Regions from separate parts of the Marinobacter sp. CH_CUG1437-1 genome, predicted to be linked through region 2. Evidence: predicted binding sites of a transcription regulator. Region 2 holds the regulator's gene; the other holds the start of a gene.
The links. The regulator sigma-54, encoded in region 2, starts transcription at its own class of promoters, with help from an activator protein. The targets are predictions, from matches to a motif close to ANTGGCATNNANNTTGCTNT.

Region 1: the regulator sigma-54 is predicted to act here: its motif matches at 7,397-7,416, upstream of WA411_RS18150 (PEP-CTERM sorting domain-containing protein).

The regions. Positions count from the first base shown of each region.
Region 1 is NZ_JAYMEW010000009.1:92,290-102,870, forward strand. Features, by position in the region: gene WA411_RS18135 (molybdopterin oxidoreductase family protein) at 1-1,729, opposite strand, end outside; gene WA411_RS18140 (Ig-like domain-containing protein) at 1,888-5,115, opposite strand; gene aupA (alkane uptake protein AupA) at 5,128-6,465, opposite strand; gene WA411_RS18150 (PEP-CTERM sorting domain-containing protein) at 6,759-7,352, opposite strand; tRNA gene WA411_RS18155 (tRNA-Ile) at 7,552-7,628, opposite strand; gene rpoD (RNA polymerase sigma factor RpoD) at 7,724-9,568, opposite strand; gene dnaG (DNA primase) at 9,689-10,581, opposite strand, start outside.
Region 2 is NZ_JAYMEW010000003.1:533,836-544,416, reverse strand. Features, by position in the region: gene WA411_RS11310 (KdsC family phosphatase) at 1-425, shown strand, start outside; gene lptC (LPS export ABC transporter periplasmic protein LptC) at 422-1,006, shown strand; gene lptA (lipopolysaccharide transport periplasmic protein LptA) at 990-1,556, shown strand; gene lptB (LPS export ABC transporter ATP-binding protein) at 1,534-2,259, shown strand; gene WA411_RS11290 (RNA polymerase factor sigma-54) at 2,417-3,937, shown strand; gene hpf (ribosome hibernation promoting factor) at 4,038-4,346, shown strand; gene ptsN (PTS IIA-like nitrogen regulatory protein PtsN) at 4,434-4,904, shown strand; gene rapZ (RNase adapter RapZ) at 4,933-5,817, shown strand; gene WA411_RS11270 (HPr family phosphocarrier protein) at 5,825-6,094, shown strand; gene mgtE (magnesium transporter) at 6,104-7,465, shown strand; gene yjgA (ribosome biogenesis factor YjgA) at 7,481-8,008, shown strand; gene WA411_RS11255 (carbon-nitrogen hydrolase family protein) at 8,052-8,897, opposite strand; gene WA411_RS11250 (YhdP family phospholipid transporter) at 8,928-10,581, opposite strand, start outside.

The sequences.
Region 1 (10,581 bases), on a different contig from region 2:
TCAGGGCGCTCAAGGACAGCCCCTTGGGTAGTTCGTCCCAGTGGCGGTTCAGGGGGCTGAGTTTGGCCAGGCCACGAAGCGGGTTTCGCTTCGGCAGGATGTCAATGGCGAGATCAACTGCGGGCTGCACAAAGCCCCGGGCGCGTCCGGCATCAGCGCCATAGGGACCTGAGCGCAACAGCAGATCAAGAATGGGATCGGGGCCAATCTGTTTGAAAGCGCGCCAGCCCAGCTCCGTGCGCATGGGGAGCTTCCCGCCCTTCTGGAGCTTTTCCAGCCGATGGGCCAGTTCCAGCAAGATCTGCCAGTCATGGCGGGTGTCCGGGCCGGCATCGAACAGTGCTTCGCTGTATTTGGCGAAATTGCGCACCGCAAACATGCTGAAAATCAGGTCGTAGTGGCTGCGTTCCAATGCCGCTGTTGGCGGCAGAATGATATCGGCATGACGGGTAGTTTCGTTCAGGTAATAGTCCACCGAGACCATGAAGTCGAGGCCGGCAAGAGCCTCTTCCAGGCGTCGCCCGTTAGGGCTGGAGAGCACCGGGTTGCCGGCAACGGTGACAAAGGCCCGGATCTGCCCTTCACCAGGTGTCAGCATCTCATCGGCCATGGTGCTGGCCGGGTACTCGCCGGCAAACTCAGGCAACCCCTTGACGCGGCTGTGGCGTTTGCCGAAGTGGCCTTTTTGACCGGCCATGGCGCCGAGTTCCACAAGATCGATCGCCGGTTGCGAAAACAGAACTCCGCCCGGCAGATCCAGTTTTCCGGTCAGGATATTAAGGCAGTAGGCCAGCCAGGTAGCCACACCGCCAAACGTCTGGGTGCTGGTGCCCATCCGGGTATACAGGGCCGCCTTCCGGGTATTGGCCAGTTGCCTGGCCAGCGCCCGGATGTCCTCTGCGGAGATGCCGGTGGGCTCGCTGACGGCCTCGGGGGTGAAGCTGAGGGCGGCCAGGCGCAGAAGGTCTACGTCCTTCACCAAGCGCTCGGCCGGTCCAGGATCCACCAACCCTTCTTCAAACAATGTGTGCACCATAGCCATCAGCATCAGGGCATCGCTTCCGGGCCGGATGAAATGGAACTCGTCTGCCAGTTTCGCGGTCTCGGTGCGGCGCGGGTCAACCACGATCATCCTGCCACCGCGCTGTTTCAGGGCCTTGAGCCGTCCTCGAAAGTCCGGAACGGTCATCAGGCTACCATTGGATGCCATGGGATTGGCGCCAATGCAGATAAACAGATCCGTGTGATCGATATCGGGAATGGGGAACAGAACCTGATGCCCGAACATCTCCAGGCTGGCCAGCATGTGAGGTAGTTGATCGTTCGAGGTTGCCGAGAACCGGTTCTGGGTTCCGATTGCCCGCAGCAACGGCATGGTGGCAACCAGAGAGCCGTGGTTGTGGACGTTCGGGTTGCCCAGATAGACGCCGATGCTGTTGCGACCGTGGTCCTGACGGGTCTGGTGGAGTTTTTCGGCAACCAGATCAAAGGCCTCGGCCCATTCCATTTCCTGCCAGCCGCTCTGGGTCTTCCGGACCGGCTTTTTCAAGCGGTCGGGATCCTCGTGCAGGTCTTGCAACGCAACCGCCTTCGGGCAGATATGTCCCCGGCTCAGTGGATCATTTTCATCACCCTTGATGGATGCGATCCGACCGTCCTTCAGTTCGATTGCGACACCGCACATGGCCTCGCAAAGGTGACAGGTACGATAGTGGGTGCCGTTTTCCATGAGGAGGTGCTCCTGGCGGGTTGTTATTGTGTTATCGCGGTTTCAATGTGCAACCAGATTAGCAGCAAATGACTGAGAGGGGGAATGGCCATGGGGTATCCTCCTTTGCAAAAAGGGCCAACCCGAAGGCTGACCCTTTGTGCGGACTCCAGAGCTCTTTAGTGGTCCACCGGTATCTCTTTGACCGGGTTGGAGATGAAGTTGAGGTAGACGCCCTGTTCGGGAATCTGAAGAGGCAGATCAATCGTCACAATTTCACCGCCGGGAACGCCCAGGGCTCGCGCCCGAACGTTGATGTCCACCAGATTGGAGTTGCGTTGCTCAATCTGCATCCGGCCGTCATCGAAAAAGGTGATATTGCCTTCGAGTTCAAGCACAAATTCCCTGCCATAAAGATCGTGACGGCCCCCGAGAGGAATTTCCATGTCCGGTGCATCCAGCATAAGTTCCGCCCGGGTCTTGAATACCGGTTGGCCATTGTCGCCTTCGGTGATCACCCCGGGTATCAGGCTGGAACGGCTGCAGGCCGGGCCCGAACACGCCGGATCGTCCTTGGCGTAGCGCATGCGGAGAACCTGGGTATTGGTAATGGATTCCTCCTGAAGTGGGATAAATCCAAAAACCCTGAGTTCTGTGAACACGCTGATCGAAGTGGTCGCCAATTGCGTGGGATACAGGTTCACCAGAATCCCTTCATCGCCGGTTGGTTCATACACGCCAGGGCCAACCACCTCCGTGTTCAGGGCATAGGTCTGATAGATGAACTTGTCTTTCGGGCAACGCTCGCCGGTTTCGCAGCCGACCCGGGCATCGGCAGTACTGGCGACAATAACAGGCGGAGAAGCGGAGGCCTCGTTATTGCGCACCCTCAGTTTGGTTGAATTGGCTGAAGCGGCCCAACCGTCAGCGTCGCTGCCTTCGTGCTCGAAAGGTTCGAGACAGTCCGGGTTGGTATTGGAGTTGCAATCCACAAGGAAATTGGCGTTGGTATCGCGGACTGGCAGGTTCCGAAGCGGCGTGAACACGCTGTCCAGCGGCTCTGTTCCAGTGAAATAGATCACCATGTCATCGGGACCGTTGTTGCTGCCGCCGTCATCCAGCCCTTCAAGCAGGTCGGTTTTCAGGGCTAATCCATCGGTGTCGCAAATCGAACCGTAGTTTCCGGCTGTACAGGTACCGGCGTCTTCGGATGATTTCAGGGTGTAGCGATAATGTGCGCCAGGCTCCCAGGGCTGGTCCGGGTAGAAGCGGATCCGCTGAAGGTTTTTCTCAAGCCGACCAGGCACATCGCTTTCCAGGACTGTCACCGAGCCATTCGGTTCCTGACTCACTTTTTCAACCATAAACGTGTCGCCGGGAACAATCGAATCCAGATCCATGGACTTTGAGAAGACCACGGTGATGGGGCGATCTGACGGCATGGTACTGACTGGTAGAATGTCTCCGACACCGCCATCCGAATAGCACTGCCCAAGTACGCCAGCGGAGAGGTCCAGCAGGCTGTGGTCGGTTTCGCATGGATAGCCCGGATAGGTGGTCAGGGCCAGGGCAGGGCGTCTGGTTACGGAGGAGTCCCCGATGTCATCCAGTGAAAACTGCAAGGGAGCGGTGGTGGCCGGGTTGCCGGCGAGATCGGTCAAACCATCAACAACGACTTCATAGTCGACTCCATGGCGAAGGCCACCGTCGGGATTGAGGATGATCGCCGTTCCGTCCAGCTTGGTCTCAAGTGCCTCGACGGGAACACCATCAGCGAAAAGCGAGATGCCGGAATCAATGGAGTCCTTGGACAGGGGCTCGTCAAAGAAGAGAATGACTGGATCCCCGGGCCGCTGCATGGACTGGCGCGTGTCTGGAATGGCATTGTCGGGGCCGGGCATCCAACTGACCAGGCTCGGTGGCGTGCTGTCCAATTCACGGAGCATTTCGGCATCAAGTACCGAGTCGGCATCGGTCGCGGCCTGCAGGTGGAACGCGATGGTCGAGTCAGTGTACTCCTGCCCCAGAAGATTGGGCTCCACCATGCCGATGGCGTCGATGGTCAGTACACCATCCTGCACCAGGGCAATGCCGCGCAGCTCCACACCCATCAAATCCTGAGACAGCGCCGCATTGGGTTGTGCGTTTTCGGTGTTCATGGAGACATCCATAAACAAGGTAATGTGCCTTGGTGCGTTGATGTCGTCGGTATAGGGGTTGGGGCTCAGATAGCCCGAGGCATCTGAGAGCATGGTGACCTTGATGTTGCCGGTCGTCTGGAGTTGGCCGGTGGCGGCATCCAGAACCGGCACTTCCCCACCCACGAGAACATCAAGACTGGTGCTGTTCAGCACGCTGCCGCGGGCAATGCGCAACGGCAGTGCTTCATCGGCTTCGAACGCTGGTGCAAAGGCCAGCTCCGCAAACAGGTCGCCGGTCTGTTGGGACGGGCCGGCTTCACCCTGCAGTACGGAATTGAGAGTTACGCCGTTGATGACCTGTCCGTTCAGAACTGACCGGGTTGCGTCCTCTTCCGCTGCGCCTGACGCCAGGCCGGAGTCAACAGCGGATTGCTGCAGCACCACGGTGGGTCCGGTTTCTCTGGGCGTGAATGTAAACTCGTGACTGAACCGATCGGTCTGCGGGGAGTTGAGGCTGGCCAGGTTTTCGAGTTGCAGCGTGTAGGTCTGGCTGGTATCCAGAACATCGTCCTTGCTGCCACATTCCCTGGGATCCTCGACCACGCAGGGATCCACGGTTATCCGGTTGCCTTTTACCCGAACCATCGCCGGGATTTCATCGCCGTTGCCATCGCGAAGCTGGATCGACCCGCCCAGGGCCTCCCACTCTGGGTGGACGGGATGGGTCATGGCCAACCGGAAGGTAGAGAAGTTCATGGCCTTGAACGGACCATCATTTGCCGGCACCTGCCAGGCAATACCAAAATCCTCGGCTGAGTTGGTTGTGCTCGCCGGCCCGGAAAAGCCGCCCCGGGTCTCGAACTGAATGCCGGCGTCACCCACCGCGTTGGGCGTGACGATCTGTCGACCACCTTCGGCCATCAGGGGCTCGCTAAAGGTCACCGTGTACGCGCCGAGCTGCTCGAGCTCTGAGTTAGGGGACAGCTTCAGGCTCTTACCCCCGTCCACCCGGCTGATCGAGAAGGGCACGGATTGGCCCTGGGATTCCACCAGGATCTTTTCTTCTAGGCCCGCATCCTCGTCGGTCAGCGCATGGCTGAAGCGAAGAACGATGTCTGCCTTCGGGCTGACCCCCGCCTGCCCGTCGGTCGGATAGGAATAGATCACAGAGCCGGGAGAGACTGTCTCGTTCATGGTCTGTTCGTCGCCGCCACAGGCGGCTAGCAACAGGGCGGGAGCCAGTGCCAGTGTCTTGTTGTACTTCATGGCGTGCCCTCCTTAAAACTTCAGGGTAATGGAGCCGCTGACAACGTGAACGTCGCCGTCTGCCGTAACCGGTGTTTCGTTGCCGTCAAAATCCACCAGCGTGAAATCCCGTTCCTGAAGCTGCTGGTACTGATAACCAATGTCCAGGCGGACGGGGTAGGCCAGCAGACGGGTGCGGTCGTACGTGGCGCTCAGGCCCAGGCCGACGACGATCTTGTCGGTATCGAGATAATTGATCTCCGGATTGCGAGTGGACTTGAGGGGGGATTCCTCGTAGGCCACGCCGCCACGTACGGAGAAGTTCTTGTTGAGCGCGTACTCGGCGCCGATTCGGGGAATCAGCACGTCGTCGAACTGAATCCGGCTACCCGCTGGCACCGACTGCTGATCCTTGATTGTGTCGGAAGAAAACTCGTTCTCCAGCTCTGACCAGTTTTGCTGCTCCACGCTGCCCCCGATCCGCCAGTTTTCGCCCCTGTACTGGGCACCAACACCAAAGGTTTCCGGTTGGAAGGAGTCAATGGTAGAGACCGCCAGACTCAGGCCCGGATCCGGTATGGTCTGGGTAACAATAATGTTGGAGTCCACCGATGTAGAAGCAGCTGACTTGGTGCGATAGGTGAATGCGGTTTCCCAGCCGTCCAGGAAACAGTCGCTGTCTGGGCAAAACGTGCTTCCCAGGTCGATGTTGGTGCCCAGGATCGTTTTCAGTGAGGGTTCAGCGTTGACTGCCAGTCGCTCGCGGCTGGTTTCGCCACCGAGGGTCGAGACCGCGTCAAGGTTTGCCTGGGCATCCAGGGTAACGCGCACCGAGGCACCGGCGGAGATGCCACGCCAGATCGGCGTAGCGCCCCCGAAATTCAGGAACAGGGGCTCTTTACCATACTGCAGGAACTGGCCGTTCTCCGTGGTTTGCGAATCGAACGCCAGCATTTCCTTGCCGTATTTCTCGACGCCGGCAATAAAGCCCAGATAGATTGGATGCTTGAAGCGAGTCAGAGAACCCAGGTTGGTTTTCATACCAATAAGCACGTGCTGGCTTGGCGAGTTGGCCAGAATATCCCCATTTGCATTCGGGTTGGCAGAACGAAGTTCCTGCTCAGCGTGCAGAATGCCGGCTGTCAGCTCACCACGCTCATCCTTGGTCAAGTAAGCGGGGTTGTAATAGGTGGCGGATACCTGATCGTTAAACATCGACAGGGACTGAGCCGTTGCAACATCAACCGGCATGACACCATAGGTGGTGCCCAGGTTGCCCATGCTGGCTTGAACGGAAAAAGAGAAACCGACAGAGGCGGTGGCGATCGCAAGGGAAAGTGCCCTTGACCGGGAACGGAAGGAAAAAGCCATTGATACACTCCATTACTTCGTTGTTTTTATACTCGTGCCGTGAGGTGTCCTTGCACGGCTGGTATTTTTGTTCAGGAGGTAGTGTATTCGGCTTGTCTTTTGGGGACGTTGGCTTTTTTGACAGAATTCGATGTCTGCAAAACCATGCGTGCTAGAGCGATCGGTCGCGTGAACTTAAAATTTGATTGCTGGGTAGAAATGGTGATGTTTCTGAAACTGCTGTTTGGTGGATACTTAAGAAAGGCTCCTCATAGAGGAGCCCAGCGTAACCCGTAAAAAAACTTGACAAGCCTTTAGGAGGTTTTGCTCCTTCGGCGTGCTATCGTCAGGCCAACGAGGCCAAGACCGAACAATGCAACTGTGCCCGGTTCGGGCACGGTGATGTCGCCTTTTTTTCCGTAGAGGTTAACGTGCGACAAGCCGCCACCCGTAGGCCTCACATCAGATCCCACGATAAAGGCCCACTCTCCAGAGCTAACGAGAGATTGGAGAGAGAATACAAACCATTCGTCTCGCTGGTTGCCTGTTCCAAACTTAAAGCCGAGTGCTCCTTCCGAGTAATCGTTCCAGAAGCTGGAATCGAAACTCCAAGTGTTAGGATCGCTAGTGGAACTTATATTGTAAGGGTTATTACCGTCGGACTTGCTTGCAAGCTCATAATCGCTTCCAACGCCAGAAATAAAAAGACTGTTATTGAGATTGTTGGGATTGCCGTTGATATTGCCTACCCCTGACGCAAGGCATGCCGATACTTGTTGATCGGATATCTGCATGTAATTGATCGTAGGGTCGTTGTTGCAGGAAATCATGGCGCCATGTGCACTGGCGCTTAACATCAGGCCAGCTAATATGCTTCCCGCTGCAATTTTCGATGTGTTGAACCTCATAACTTCATACTCCCGATGCCTTCCGTGCGTTATGCTTTTCAGATAAAGCAGGTTCTAGGCCAAGATAGGCAATCTCCGTATATTCAGTTGGTTGGATTATCGGAGTGGGATGCTTGGGTGGGATGTGTAAATTAATTTGACGGTTCAGAACGGCTTGCTTTAGCTGCTCAGTGGTTGTTTTTCTATAATCCACAGATAATGGTGGGCCCAGCTGGACTCGAACCAGCGACCAAGGGATTATGAGTCCCCTGCTCTAACCAACTGAGCTATAGGCCCGTTCAGCGAATGCTGTTTTGAAAGGTGTTTCCTGGGGGAAACAAAGCGGGCGCCATTATACCGGTGAGGTGTGGCGCCCGCTACTGTTGTGATGCTTATCCGTTGCCTTGGTCGTCGATAAAGCCGCGCAGGTGGTCGGAGCGTGACGGGTGACGCAGTTTGCGCAGAGCCTTGGCTTCGATCTGGCGGATCCGCTCCCGGGTTACGTCGAACTGTTTGCCGACTTCTTCCAGGGTGTGGTCGGTGTTCATCTCGATACCAAAACGCATCCGCAGTACCTTGGACTCGCGGGCGGTAAGGCCGGCCAGCACCGAGCGGGTGGCTTCGCGCAGGCCTTCGGCGGTAGCAGAATCCACCGGGGAGAGGGCCTGGATATCTTCGATGAAGTCGCCCAGATGGCTGTCTTCGTCGTCGCCGATCGGGGTTTCCATGGAGATCGGCTCTTTGGCAATCTTCAGTACCTTGCGGATCTTGTCCTCGGGCATTTCCATGCGCTCGCCCAGCTCTTCCGGCGTGGGCTCGCGGCCCATCTCCTGCAGCATCTGTCGGGAGATGCGGTTGAGCTTGTTGATGGTCTCGATCATGTGCACCGGAATACGGATGGTGCGGGCCTGGTCCGCGATGGAGCGGGTGATAGCCTGACGGATCCACCAGGTCGCGTAGGTCGAGAACTTGTAACCCCGACGGTACTCGAACTTGTCGACAGCCTTCATCAGGCCGATGTTGCCCTCCTGGATCAGATCCAGGAACTGCAGGCCACGGTTGGTGTACTTCTTGGCGATAGAAATAACCAGACGCAGGTTGGCTTCAACCATTTCTTTCTTGGCACGGCGAGCCTTGGCTTCACCGATGGAGACGCGACGGTTGATTTCCTTGATATCGGCAACGTCCAGATCCACTTCAGTCTGCACGTTCTGGATGCGCTTCTGCAGGCGAACAATCTCGTCAATACGCTCGGCCATCGGCGCTGCGTAAGGCTTCTTGCTCTTGGCGATCTTGTCGGCCCAATCCAGGTTGGTTTCATTGCCCGGGAATGACTTGATGAAGTCCTTGCGGGGCATTTTGCACTCGCGAACACAGATCTGCATGATCGCGCGCTCGTTCTCGCGAACCAGATCATTGGTGGAACGAACCACGTTGACCAGTTCGTCAAATGCCTTGTTGGCGAGCTTGAACGGAGCGAATACCTGGCCCAGCTCGTTCAGGGCTTCCTGGGTTTTTTTGTCGGAACGACCGTGCTTGGCCAAAGCCTTGTTGGCTGCATCCAGCTTTTCGTTGAGCAGTTCGAAACGAAGCCGGGTCTCTTCCGGATCCGGGCCGTTATCGGTTTCTTCTTCCGAGGAGTCGTCGTCATCGTCTGAATCAGAGTCGGAATCATCAGAGCTTTCGGGGGTGGTGTCCTCACCCATGAACGGCTCGGCATCGTCCGGATCCAGGAAGCCGGTTACGATGTCGCTGATACGGCCTTCGTTTTCAAGAATGCGGTCGTAGGCCTGGATAACGGTGCCAGCGGTGCCTGGGAAGTGGGCAACGGCGGCCATCACATCGCGAATGCCTTCCTCGATGCGCTTGGCAATGACGATTTCGCCCTCGCGAGTAAGCAGCTCGACGGTGCCCATTTCGCGCATGTACATGCGAACTGGATCCGTAGTGCGGCCGGCATCGGTTTCAACAGCGGCCAGAGCGGCGGCGGCTTCAGCGGCGGCGGCTTCGTCAGCGGTGGAATCACCCTCGGTCATGAGCAGGGTATCGGCGTCGGGTGTTTCTTCGCACACCTGGATACCCATGTCATTGATCATGCGGATAATGTCTTCGACCTGATCCGGGTCGGCGATGTCTTCCGGGAGGTGGTCGTTTACCTCGGCGTAAGTCAGGTAACCTTGTTCCTTGCCTCGTGCAATGAGGTCTTTCAAACGTGATTTTTGCGAATTGCCTGACATAGACACCCTGTGAACTCGCTTTTAGACGGAAAAAAAGTTAAACAGCCATTATAGCTGTCGCTCGGTCGCTCTGCCACCGAATGGTTAGATGGTGATCAGTGCGTCAAGTTTCAAGTGCTGCTAGTCCCCGGTGCCACCACTCAGGGCTCTCAGCTCCTGTCGTTCCTCGCTCGTGAGGTTGGACAGGTTTCTCAATAGTGCGGCAAGCCTTTGCTGGCGGGCAGCCTCTTCATTCGGGCTCAGCAGCTCTCGGGCGGCTGCCAAGGTGCTTTCCCTTGCCGGTATGTGCTCGATCCCGTCAAACAGGTGGTAAAACCGCTCGCGAGCGGCTGAATCCAGCGCCATCCCGCGCACCAGCGTTTTCCGGTCCCGAATGTCGCTTGCCAGAATCCACTCGGCAAAATTCCGGGCCTGATTGAATTGCCGGGAACTGCGGGCCAGTTCGGTCACCTCGGTGGCCAGGTCCGGTGCTTCCAGCAGGGCAAGGCACAGAATGCTGTCCTTGCTGAGCTTTACATCAATCCGATCTTCGGAAACCCGGTCCCGTCGCTCGCCGTTCCACCGGACTTTCTGTCCCTGCTGGCGGTTCTGCCACTGGTTCCGGCCACCGCAAAGGCGCAGCATTTCGTGCCACATGGCATCCCGGAGGGTGCTTCTGGGCATTTTGTTCAGCAGGGGTTCAACCCTGGCTCGCAGTTCGCCCCGGTGCTCCGGCAACTGCAGGTCCAGCCCTTCGCTCTGCCGGTCAAACAGGTACCGGGACAGAGGTGTTGCACCTTCAATACGCTTCTGGAAGGCCTGCGTTCCCTCCTTGCGCACCAGGGTGTCCGGATCCTCTCCCTGAGGCAGCATCAGAAACTGCAGGTGCAGGCCGTCGGCCATCAGTTCCAGTGCGTTTTCCATGGCCTTGTCGGCGGCCCGGAAGCCGGCCTGGTCGCCGTCGAAGCAGAACACTATGTGCCTGACCTGCTTTAACAGTGCCTGCAGGCTGTCCTGATTCGTCGCGGTGCCCA
Region 2 (10,581 bases):
AGGCATTCAACATCCTCGACGGTCTGGGGTTGAAACAGCTGATGGCGGCCGGCATTACCGTCGCCGTTATTACCGGCCGGCAGTCGCCGCTGACTGAGAAACGGATGCGGGATCTTGGCATACCTCACCTGATGCAGGGGCGCGAAGACAAGAAAGTGGCCCTGCAGGAGCTGGTGAGCACCATGGACATTGGTCCGGAAGCCACCGCCTATATGGGCGACGATTTGCCGGATCTGCCGGCGCTCAGATTCGCCGGGCTCGGCATCACCGTACCCAACGGTTACTGGCTGGTGCAGCAACATGCCGACTACTGCACCCACGCTCGGGGCGGCGAGGGTGCGGTGCGGGAAGCCTGCGATCTGCTGCTTACCGCCCACGGCAAGCTTGATTCTACACTGGCACCCTACCTGGAGCCTGAGGCGTGAACTGGCTTCCGGACCGGCCCTGGCTGCGAACCCTGGCGCTGGCTGGCACCGTGGTGGCAGCCGTCTTTTTGCTCTGGCAAAGCGATGAGCCGCCGGTCATCAATGATGAGGCAGCGGCGCTGAGGGGCGATGCCGAGCCGGACGGCTTCGTGGTGAATGGTCGGTACACTTCCTTCGACGAATCAGGGAACCTGAAGATCCGGTTCTCCAGCCCTCGCATCGAACAGTTCGAAGAAGGCAACCTGGCTACCATGGACTCTCCCCGTGCCGAACTCTATGGCGGCAACGGCGCCCTACCCTGGATTGTTGAAGCCGAGAATGGCAGCCTGCTACAGAACCAGAATCTGGTGTACCTGACGGACAATGTCCGGATTCAGCGCACGATTGGAGAACGGGACGCCACCCTGACAACATCAACCCTGACCCTGGATAACGACCGGGGCATGGTATATACAGATGCACCCGTAGAAATACGCGACGTTACCGGTATTACCCGGGCCACGGGCATGAAAGCGTGGATAGACGAGCGGATTCTGGAACTGAACTCCCAGGTGGAAGGACGCTATGAAACCGGAAACTAACCGATACCGGCGCCTGCTGGTTGCCCTGCTGACAGCCGCGATGATCGGCCCGGCGGCCGCTTTCGACCTTGATTCCGACACCCCCATCAAGGTTACCGCAGACAATGCACGCCTCGACGACAGTCAGGGCATTGCCACCTACACCGGGGATGTAGAACTTGAGCAGGGCAAAACTCGGCTGAACGCGGACCGGGTGGTCCTCTATCGCTCCGAGGACGGGCTGAGCCGGATCGAAGCCTCCGGCACGCCGGCCAGATACCGGCAACCGGCGCGAGAGGGCGAAGGCGAAACCGACGCCCGCGCCCTGAACATTTCCTGGTCAGCCACCGACAGTCGGCTGACCTTTGAACGCGAAGCAGTCATCGAGCAGAATGGCAACCTGTTCCGCGGCGACGTCATTCATTATGATACCGCCGGCCGGGTAGTGACCGCTGAAGGCGGCGCCGACACGGGCGAAGGCAGCGGCCGGGTAGAGATGGTGATTCAGCCACGCAGCGCCGACAGACGCACTGACAGACAGGAAACCGATGGCAGTTCTGAGAGCCAGTAACCTGGCAAAGAGTTACAAGCAGAAAAAAGTGGTGATCGACGTTTCCCTGGAAATTCGCAGTGGGGAGATAGTGGGACTGCTTGGCCCCAACGGCGCCGGGAAAACCACCTGCTTCTACATGATCGTCGGGCTGGTCCCTGCCGATCGTGGCCGTATCACCATCGACAGCCGGGATATTACGCCACTGCCGATGCACGGACGCGCCCAGCAAGGCATCGGTTACCTGCCCCAGGAAGCCTCGGTGTTCCGCAAGTTGTCGGTACGCGACAACATCATGGCGATCCTCGAAACCCGTCGGGGGCTGGGCAAAGCGGATCGAGAGAAAAAGCTCGAGGAGTTGTTGGAAGAATTCCACATAACCCATATCCGGGACAGCGTTGGCATGGCCCTGTCGGGAGGGGAACGACGACGGGTGGAAATTGCCCGGGCGCTGGCCATGGAACCGGCCTTCATACTTCTGGATGAACCCTTCGCCGGTGTCGACCCGATATCCGTAAGCGACATCAAGCACATCATCCGGCATCTGCGTGACAAGGGTATTGGCGTTCTGATTACCGATCACAACGTGCGAGAGACCCTGGACATCTGCGAGAACGCCTACATTGTCTCCGGAGGCCACATCATCGCCTCCGGCAATGCCGATGCGATTTTGGCCAACCAGCAAGTCAAGGAAGTCTACCTGGGCGATGAATTCAGGCTGTGACACCGAAAGGCTCATTGTTTTGATGACCTGTAGCAAGTAAACTCGGCAAAGAACTTGCTAGGGTAAAATAAAACGACGGCAAGTAACCGGCATATATAGAATTTTTCACGACTTATGACACAAAGCGCTGATGAGTGACGGATCCTGAACCATGGTTATGAAAGCCTCCTTACAGTTAAAGCTGGGTCAGAGCCTGACCATGACGCCCCAGCTGCAACAGGCGATCCGGCTTCTCCAGCTCTCCACCCTCGACCTCCAACAGGAAATCCAGCAGGCACTGGAATCCAACCCCATGCTGGAGACATCCGAGGACGATGATCAGGCTGACGCAACCGCCGAGAACGACGAGCGCGAGACCAGCGAGAAAGAATCCGCGGCCGAGTCAGCGCCGGAACCTTCGAGCGACTGGGACGAATCAGAGAATGGCCCGGATTGGTCCTCCGAAAACGACATTCCGGACAACATTCCGGACGACCTGCCGGTAGACACCGCCTGGGACGACATCTACCAGTCCGCGCCCGCGCCGGCCGCCCGCAACGACGACGAGAACGATCACGATTTCGAGACCCGCAACTCGCCCACCGAGACACTTCAGGATCACCTGGAATGGCAGCTCAATCTGACCCCGCTGAGTGAACGGGACCAGGCCATTGCCCATGCCCTGATGGACGCTGTGGATGAGCGCGGCTATCTCACCAGTCCTCTGGAAGAAATCCACGCCGGACTGCTGGATGAAAACGAGGAAGACCCTCTTGAACTGGATGAAGTGGAAGCTGTCTTGCACCGTCTCCAGCATTTTGATCCGCCAGGGGTGTTTGCCCGGGATCTTCAGGAATGCCTGCTGATCCAGCTCAACCAGTTACCGCCGGAGACGCCCTGGCTGGCCCAGGCGCGACTGGTGATTACCCACTACATCAATCTGTTGGGCAACCGTGACTACGCCCAGTTGCTGCGGCGCAGCCGTCTGAAAGAAGACCAGTTGCGAGAGGTTCTGGCTCTGATCACAGGGCTCAACCCGCGGCCGGGCGACGTGATTGATCGCGCCGAACCCGACTATGTCATTCCGGACGTTATCGTTCGCAAGCATAATGGCCGCTGGCGTGTTGAGCTGAATCCGGAAATTGCCCCGCGCATTCGGGTGAATGCCAGCTATGCTTCACTTATAAGGCGTGCGGACAGCAGTGCCGACAACACCTACCTGCGTGATCAGTTGCAGGAGGCCAAGTGGTTTATCAAGAGCCTGCAGAGCCGCAATGAAACCCTGTTGAAAGTGGCGACCCGTATTGTCGAACACCAGCAGGGATTCCTGGATCACGGCGAGGAAGCTATGAAGCCGCTGATTCTTTCAGACATCGCCCAGGCGGTAGAAATGCATGAATCGACGATTTCACGGGTAACCACCCAGAAATACATGCATACCCCAAGGGGCATTTTCGAGTTGAAATATTTCTTCTCCAGCCACGTCAGCACTGACGAGGGCGGCGAATGCTCCTCCACGGCCATCCGGGCGATGATCAAGAAGCTCATTGCTGCGGAAACGCCCAAAAAGCCGTTGAGCGACAGTAAAATTGCAGCCATGCTAGGGGAACAGGGAATCAAGGTTGCGCGACGCACCGTTGCCAAGTACCGGGAGGCCATGCACATTCCGCCGTCCAACGAGCGCAAGCGGCTGGTCTGAATACCCCGGTGCGGGACGCAACACCGTATTCGCCGGCGCACAATGCGCCAGCACCCAGACCGGCTCCCGGGAGCCGGCACGATGACAACAGGAGACGCCTATGCAACTCAATATTTCAGGCCATCACGTAGAACTGACTCCCGCACTGAAAGATTACGTTTCAGAGAAGTTCGAAAAGCTCGAGCGTCACTTCGACCACATCAGTAACTGCCAGGTGACCCTGGAAGTGGAAAAGGTGCGCCAGATTGCGGAAGCCACGTTGCACGTAGTTGGTGGTGAGATTCACGCAAAGGCAGAAAACGAGGACATGTACGCAGCCATCGATGCCCTGATCGATAAACTGGACCGCCAGATCCTCAAGCACAAGGAAAAGAATGTAGACCGGATGCACGGAAACGGCTCTCGCTAACTGGCTGTTTTCATGCAAGTCATCTAATCGAGCTGCGACATGAACAACGTGTCGCAGCCTTTTTTTTAACGGAAACGCAGTCGATCCATGAGCGACACATCCCTGACCATAGACACTATTCTTGTTCCGGAGCTCACCCTCTGCAGGGTACCTGCGTCCAGCAAGAAACGGGCCCTGGAGTTTATTGCCGAGCAAATAAACCACCAGGACAACACGCTCAGCGAGACCCAGCTCTTCAACAACCTCATTTCCCGTGAGCGCCTGGGCAGTACCGGCATTGGCCAGGGGATCGCCATTCCCCACTGTCGCCTGGAGGGCCTTGATCACGTGGTGGGCGTTCTGATGACGCTCGAAGAAAGCGTTGAGTTCGACGCCATCGACAATCAGCCGGTGGATCTGATTTTTGCCCTGATCGTCCCGAAAGAGGCAACCAGCGAACACCTGGAGCTGCTCAGCCAACTGGCGGAGAAGTTCAATGAGCGGTCGTTCTGTGATCGCCTCCGGCAATGTGAGGACGCCGGCACGCTGTACCAGCGCATGACCGCCTCAGGCGGCTGATTTTCATTGCAGTGGAGGTGATTTGGTCATGAAGCTGATTATCGTCAGTGGCAGGTCCGGTTCGGGTAAAAGTACCGCGCTTCATGTGCTGGAGGACCTCGGGTTCTACTGCATCGACAATCTTCCCATTGGCTTGCTCTTTCCTCTCACCCGGGAAGCAGCGAGCCAGACCAAGCCCGGCCGGCTCGGCAAGATGGCGGTCAGCATTGATGCGCGCAACCTTTCCGGCGAGCTCGCCAATTTCGAGGAAATTTACCGGCGCCTCCAGGAGACCGGGGTTACCGTTGAAATTATCTTCCTTGATGCCGACGAGCAGTCACTTCTCCAGCGTTTCCACGCTACCCGCAGAAAACACCCGCTGAGTGACGACAAGACCTCCCTCAGGGAAGCCATTACCAGCGAGAAGAAACTGCTTGAACCACTGTCCAAGCTTTCCGACCTGTATGTGAACACCACCGGTATGTCGATGTACGAACTTCGGGATATGGTGAAGCAGCGAGTCGTGGGCCGGAAGGATCAGGAGCTGGCACTGCTGTTCCAGTCGTTTGGCTTCAAGCACGGAGTACCACTGGATTCCGACTATGTTTTCGATGTTCGCTGTTTGCCCAACCCTTACTGGGATACCAGTCTGCGGAAGTACGTGGGCACGGATCAGCCGGTTATCGAATTTCTGGAAAAGGAACCGGCGAGCCGGAAGATGATCGAAGACCTGAAGGCCTTCCTGGATACCTGGCTGCCCTCCTTCGCAGACAGCAATCGCAGCTATATGACGATTTCCATTGGCTGTACCGGCGGCCAGCACCGTTCAGTGTATGTTTGCGAGCAATTGGGCGACTACTTCCGGCAGCGTTACAGCAATGTGCAGGTACGCCATACCGAACTGCCACACCTTCAGACCCGGGAAGAGATCTGATCGAACCATGATTCGCCGCCCGATTACCATTATCAACAAGCTGGGTTTGCACGCGCGCGCCACGGCCAAACTCGTTAACACGGCATCCAGATTCGACAGCAGTGTGCGGATCAGTGGCAAGGGCCGGGATGTGGACGCAAAAAACATCATGCAGGTGATGATGCTGGCCGCCAGCAAAGGGACCGATGTGGAGCTTATTGCCGATGGTCCGGATGAAGAGCAGGCCATAGAAGCCCTGGCCGAACTGATCAACGATTATTTCGGCGAAGGTGAGTAAAATAAACACATGACCGATATTCTGGAAAAAAGCCAGGCCCGCCAGCGCCTTCGCTCACTGAGCGAGGCCCTGGACAGTGGCGCACTGAAACAGGTTGCCCGCATCCTGAACGGTGGCCTGAGCCCCAGTGATATTGCCCATTTGCTCGAATCCTCTCCGCCCCGCCAGCGTGCCCTGCTCTGGAACCTGGTAGACAAAGAGCTGGAGGGCGAGGTTCTCCAGTATCTCAGCGATGATATCCGGGGTTACTTCCTGAGCCAGTTGAACGCCCAGGAACTGGCCGACATCATCGAGGATTTCGAATCCGACGACCTGGCGGACCTGCTGCAGCAGCTGCCGGATACGGTTATCCAGGAAGTCCTGGAGACCATGGACGAGCAGGACCGGCAACGGGTAGAGGAAGTGCTCTCCTACCCGGAGGACACCGCCGGCGGCTTGATGAATACGGACACTATCACGGTGCGTCCGGACATCAGTATTGACGTTGTACTCCGCTACCTGCGCCGACACCGCAACCTTCCCCCCATGACCGACAGTCTGATCGTGGTGAGCCGGCGGGATGATTTCATTGGCATGCTGCCGATTACCAAGATGCTGGTATCCAACCCCGCCTCCACCGTGCGGGAAGTGATGGATACCGACATCGAGCCGATTCCCGTAAGCCTCTCCGACACCAAGGTAGCGACATTGTTTGAACGCTACGATCTTATCTCGGCGCCGGTGGTGAACGAGGAAGGCCGGCTTCTGGGCCGCATCACCATCGACGACGTGGTAGACGTTATCCGGGAGGATGCTGACCACTCCCTGATGAGCATGGCCGGTCTGGACGAGGACGAGGACACCTTCGCGCCGGTGTGGAAGACATCGCGCCGCCGCGCCGTCTGGCTGGGAATCAACCTGATCACCGCCCTGATTGCATCGGCGGTGATCGGTTTATTCGAGGAAACCATCGCCAAGGTAGTCGCTCTGGCGGTGCTGATGCCTATCGTCGCGAGCATGGGCGGCATTGCCGGCAGCCAGACCCTCACCCTCGTCATCCGAGGGATGGCGGTCGGGCAGATCAGCGGTGCCAATGTAAAATGGTTGCTGAACCGAGAATTCCTGTCGGGCATCCTGAATGGAATGCTGTGGGCCGCCGTTGTTGCCGGCGCCGCCATGCTCTGGTTCCAGGATTTGCTGATAGGAGCCATTATCGCTGCCGCGCTGGTGATCAATCTGGTTGCAGCTGCCCTCGTCGGCACGGTTCTGCCACTGTTTCTCAAATCCCGCAACATCGACCCGGCCCTGGCAGGCAGCGTGATTCTCACGACCGTTACGGACGTGGTCGGTTTTATGGCGTTTCTCGGCCTTGCGACGATTTTCTATGCTTAAACGGATGTCGGATTTATGAAAGATCACCAAGACAACGACGCGCCAGAATACGACGGTCCCAGCAAATCCCAGTTGAAACGGGAGATGCATGCCCTGCAGGATCTTGGCAAGCGGATGCTCGATCTGAGCAATGATCAGCTGGAAACGCTGCCAATCAGCGATACACTTCGTGCCGCCATCGAAGAATCCCGGCGCATCCGCCAGAACGAGGCGAAACGGCGGCATCTGCAATACATCGGCAAGGTGATTCGCCAAGAAGATGATCCCGAGGCCCTGGCAAAAGCCATTGATGCCTTCGACGCCGGTAGCGAAGAGCACACCCGCCGGCATCACCTGGCGGAGCGCTGGCGGGATCGAATGATTGCGGAAGGAGACTCGGTTGTTGGGGAATTTTTCAGCTATTGCCCCAGCGCCGACATGCAGCATCTGCGCAACCTTGCCCGCAACGCCCGCAAGGATGTAGAGAAGCAAAAGAACACCGGCCAGGCCCGAAAACTCTTCCGGTACCTTCGGGAATGCATCGACGACGCTGAGGCGATGTGAACCTGTGAAGTCAGGGGCAGATGACGGTTCATCTGCCCTGCTTTCAGCCTTTGAGCCGACGGTGCTCCCACACTGGCATCCGGGTGCGCAGGTTGGCCACCTGATCCAGGTCCAGCTCGGCGGCAACCAGTCCCGGGCCTTCACCCATTTCCGTCACCACCCGCCCCCAGGGATCACAGATCAGGCTGTGGCCATAGGTGCGCCGGCGCTCGCTGTTCTGACCACCCTGGCCCGGCGCCACTACCCATACCTGGTTTTCGATAGCCCGCGCCCGGATCAACGGATACCAGTGAGCATCACCCGTCTGCCAGGTAAAAGCGCTCGGCAGGCAAATCCAGTCCACATTCTGCTCCCGCAACAGCCGGAACAGCTCCGGGAAGCGCAGGTCGTAACAGATCGCCAGCCCCAGCTTCCCGGCGGGCGTGTCCACGGTCACCACCTGCTCGCCGGGCTCGAAGGTGTCGGATTCCCGATACTGGCCATGGGCGTCTTCGACCATGGCGTCGAACAGGTGGATCTTGTCGTAGCGGGCAACTTCCCGGCCCTGATCGTCAAACACCAGGCAGGTCGCCCGAACCCGATCTTCGATCTCGGAGCCATCCGGTCGCTTGGCCACAGGCATTGATCCGCCCACGATCCAGATTCCGAGCTTTCGGGCCTGCTCCGCCAGAAATGCTCTGATTACAGGCTCAGGGCCGGCTTCCTGACGGCCACAATCGATCATCTGAGACGTGGCCAGAACTGCAAAATTCTCTGGCAGCACCGCGACAGAAGCCCCCTCTGCGGCGGCCTCCTTCAACAGCTTTTGCGCTTCAGCCAGGTTGGCCTCGATATCATGGCCGCTGACCATCTGTATGGCCGCAACCCGGTTGGAAACACGCTTGCTCATAACTGCCTCCGCTATTGCCGAACAGAAAACTCACTCACCGGTATCGAAGACCCGCTGCAGATCCACCTCCGGCTCATCCCATGTACCGGTCACACTATAGGTCGCACTGGTCAGCCTGCTAAGAGGATCGCCCAGAATCTTGTCCAGTACAAACAGAGCGCCGCCAATCGGCGCTCCTGCCCCCATAAGCAAAGCGGCCAGGGGTAAGTTCTGGGTCAGGGGTAACACAACCACAAGTCGCATATCCAGATCTTCGCTGGCCATATTGGTGGTACCACTGAGCTTGAAAGCGCCCGATGGGCCCACAATCTGAAGTTCCGGATCCATGGTCAGCAATCCGTTGATAATTTGCGCCTTCCCCGAGATCGCGTCAAAGGCCACGCCCCGCTCATACAGATCAGAGAAGTCGAGCTTCAGCCGGCGCCAGAGTGTGTCGGAGTTCAGCAGATTGAAGACACGGAACAGTTGAGCAGTGTTGTTTCGTTCAAGGATGACCCCCTCATCCAGTCGCAGGCTTACGGAACCGCTGAGTTCGGGTATGGAGAACTCATCCGGGCGGCCGGGCCAGTCCAGGTCCAGCTCGATGTTCGTGCCCTCGTTGGTAACCGGCATTTCGGCATTCAACAATTCATTCAAGTCCGACAGGGCACCACCGGTTATCGAGCCTTTGAACCGGCTGGTTTCACGGTCTCCGACGATGCTCCAGGTCATATCTCCCAGCAGGGTCAGGGAGTTGAGGCGACCCTCGATGTCGTTCACCTGTAGCCGGAAAGGCTCAGGGCGAAGCCGGAAGGCCCACTGCCCCAGGGATTCTTCATTCAGCCGAAGTTCAGCGATCGACACATCGATATCTGGCCAACTGCCCATATCCAGCGCCCGGAAGGCTTCCAGCTGTTCTTCCAGCGTTAATAATTCTTCGGACTCCTCACGGGGGGTCTCGCTACGGACGAGCCGTAGCACCTGAAAATCAGCCTTCACTGTCTCGCCGCTCGTCGGAATCACCAGCCGGCCTTCGGCGCGTCGGGAACTGGTGTTGACCACCCAGCGGTCATCAAGGTCGAGCGCATTGATCTCGATGTCGCTCAGGACCTCTGGGCCAAGATAGAGCCGCCCCAGGCGCAGATCAAACCCGGTTTCTTTCCACAGCAGATCAAACGTGGCCCGGTTTTCCCAATCACCGGTAATGCCGAGACCGCCGGAAGCGGATGGATTGATCGTGGCCCGCAGCGGTGCGGCCTCACTCGCTGTTTTTGACAGCGGCTCCGGCCAGTCCACCGACAGCCCCTCTAGACTGGAGCGAACGCGAATTCCGGATGTTGACTGGGCTCCCACATCCAGTTCGGCACTGTAGGCAACTTTACCCTGCAGACCAAAGCCGGAGTCCGTTGACAGCCCGGCTTTGGCGAACACTTCCGGTACCCGGAGAGAGCCGGACTGGCGAATGCTGAGTGCATTGCCGGCGCGGGCCTTGCTGAAGGCGATGGTTACCGGCTCGCCGAAAAACTCTGCAGCCAGGGGGCCACCCGAGAATCCATCTTCACTGTGATAGGTCAGCGCACCACGAACCGATTGCCATTCCAGCCCGGCTGCCGGATAGGACACGGCGCCCTCCTTGACGGCAATACTCGCTTCAACCACGGGCGGCTGGTCCGAGCCCAGCGGCAGATCAATGCCCAGATCCAGC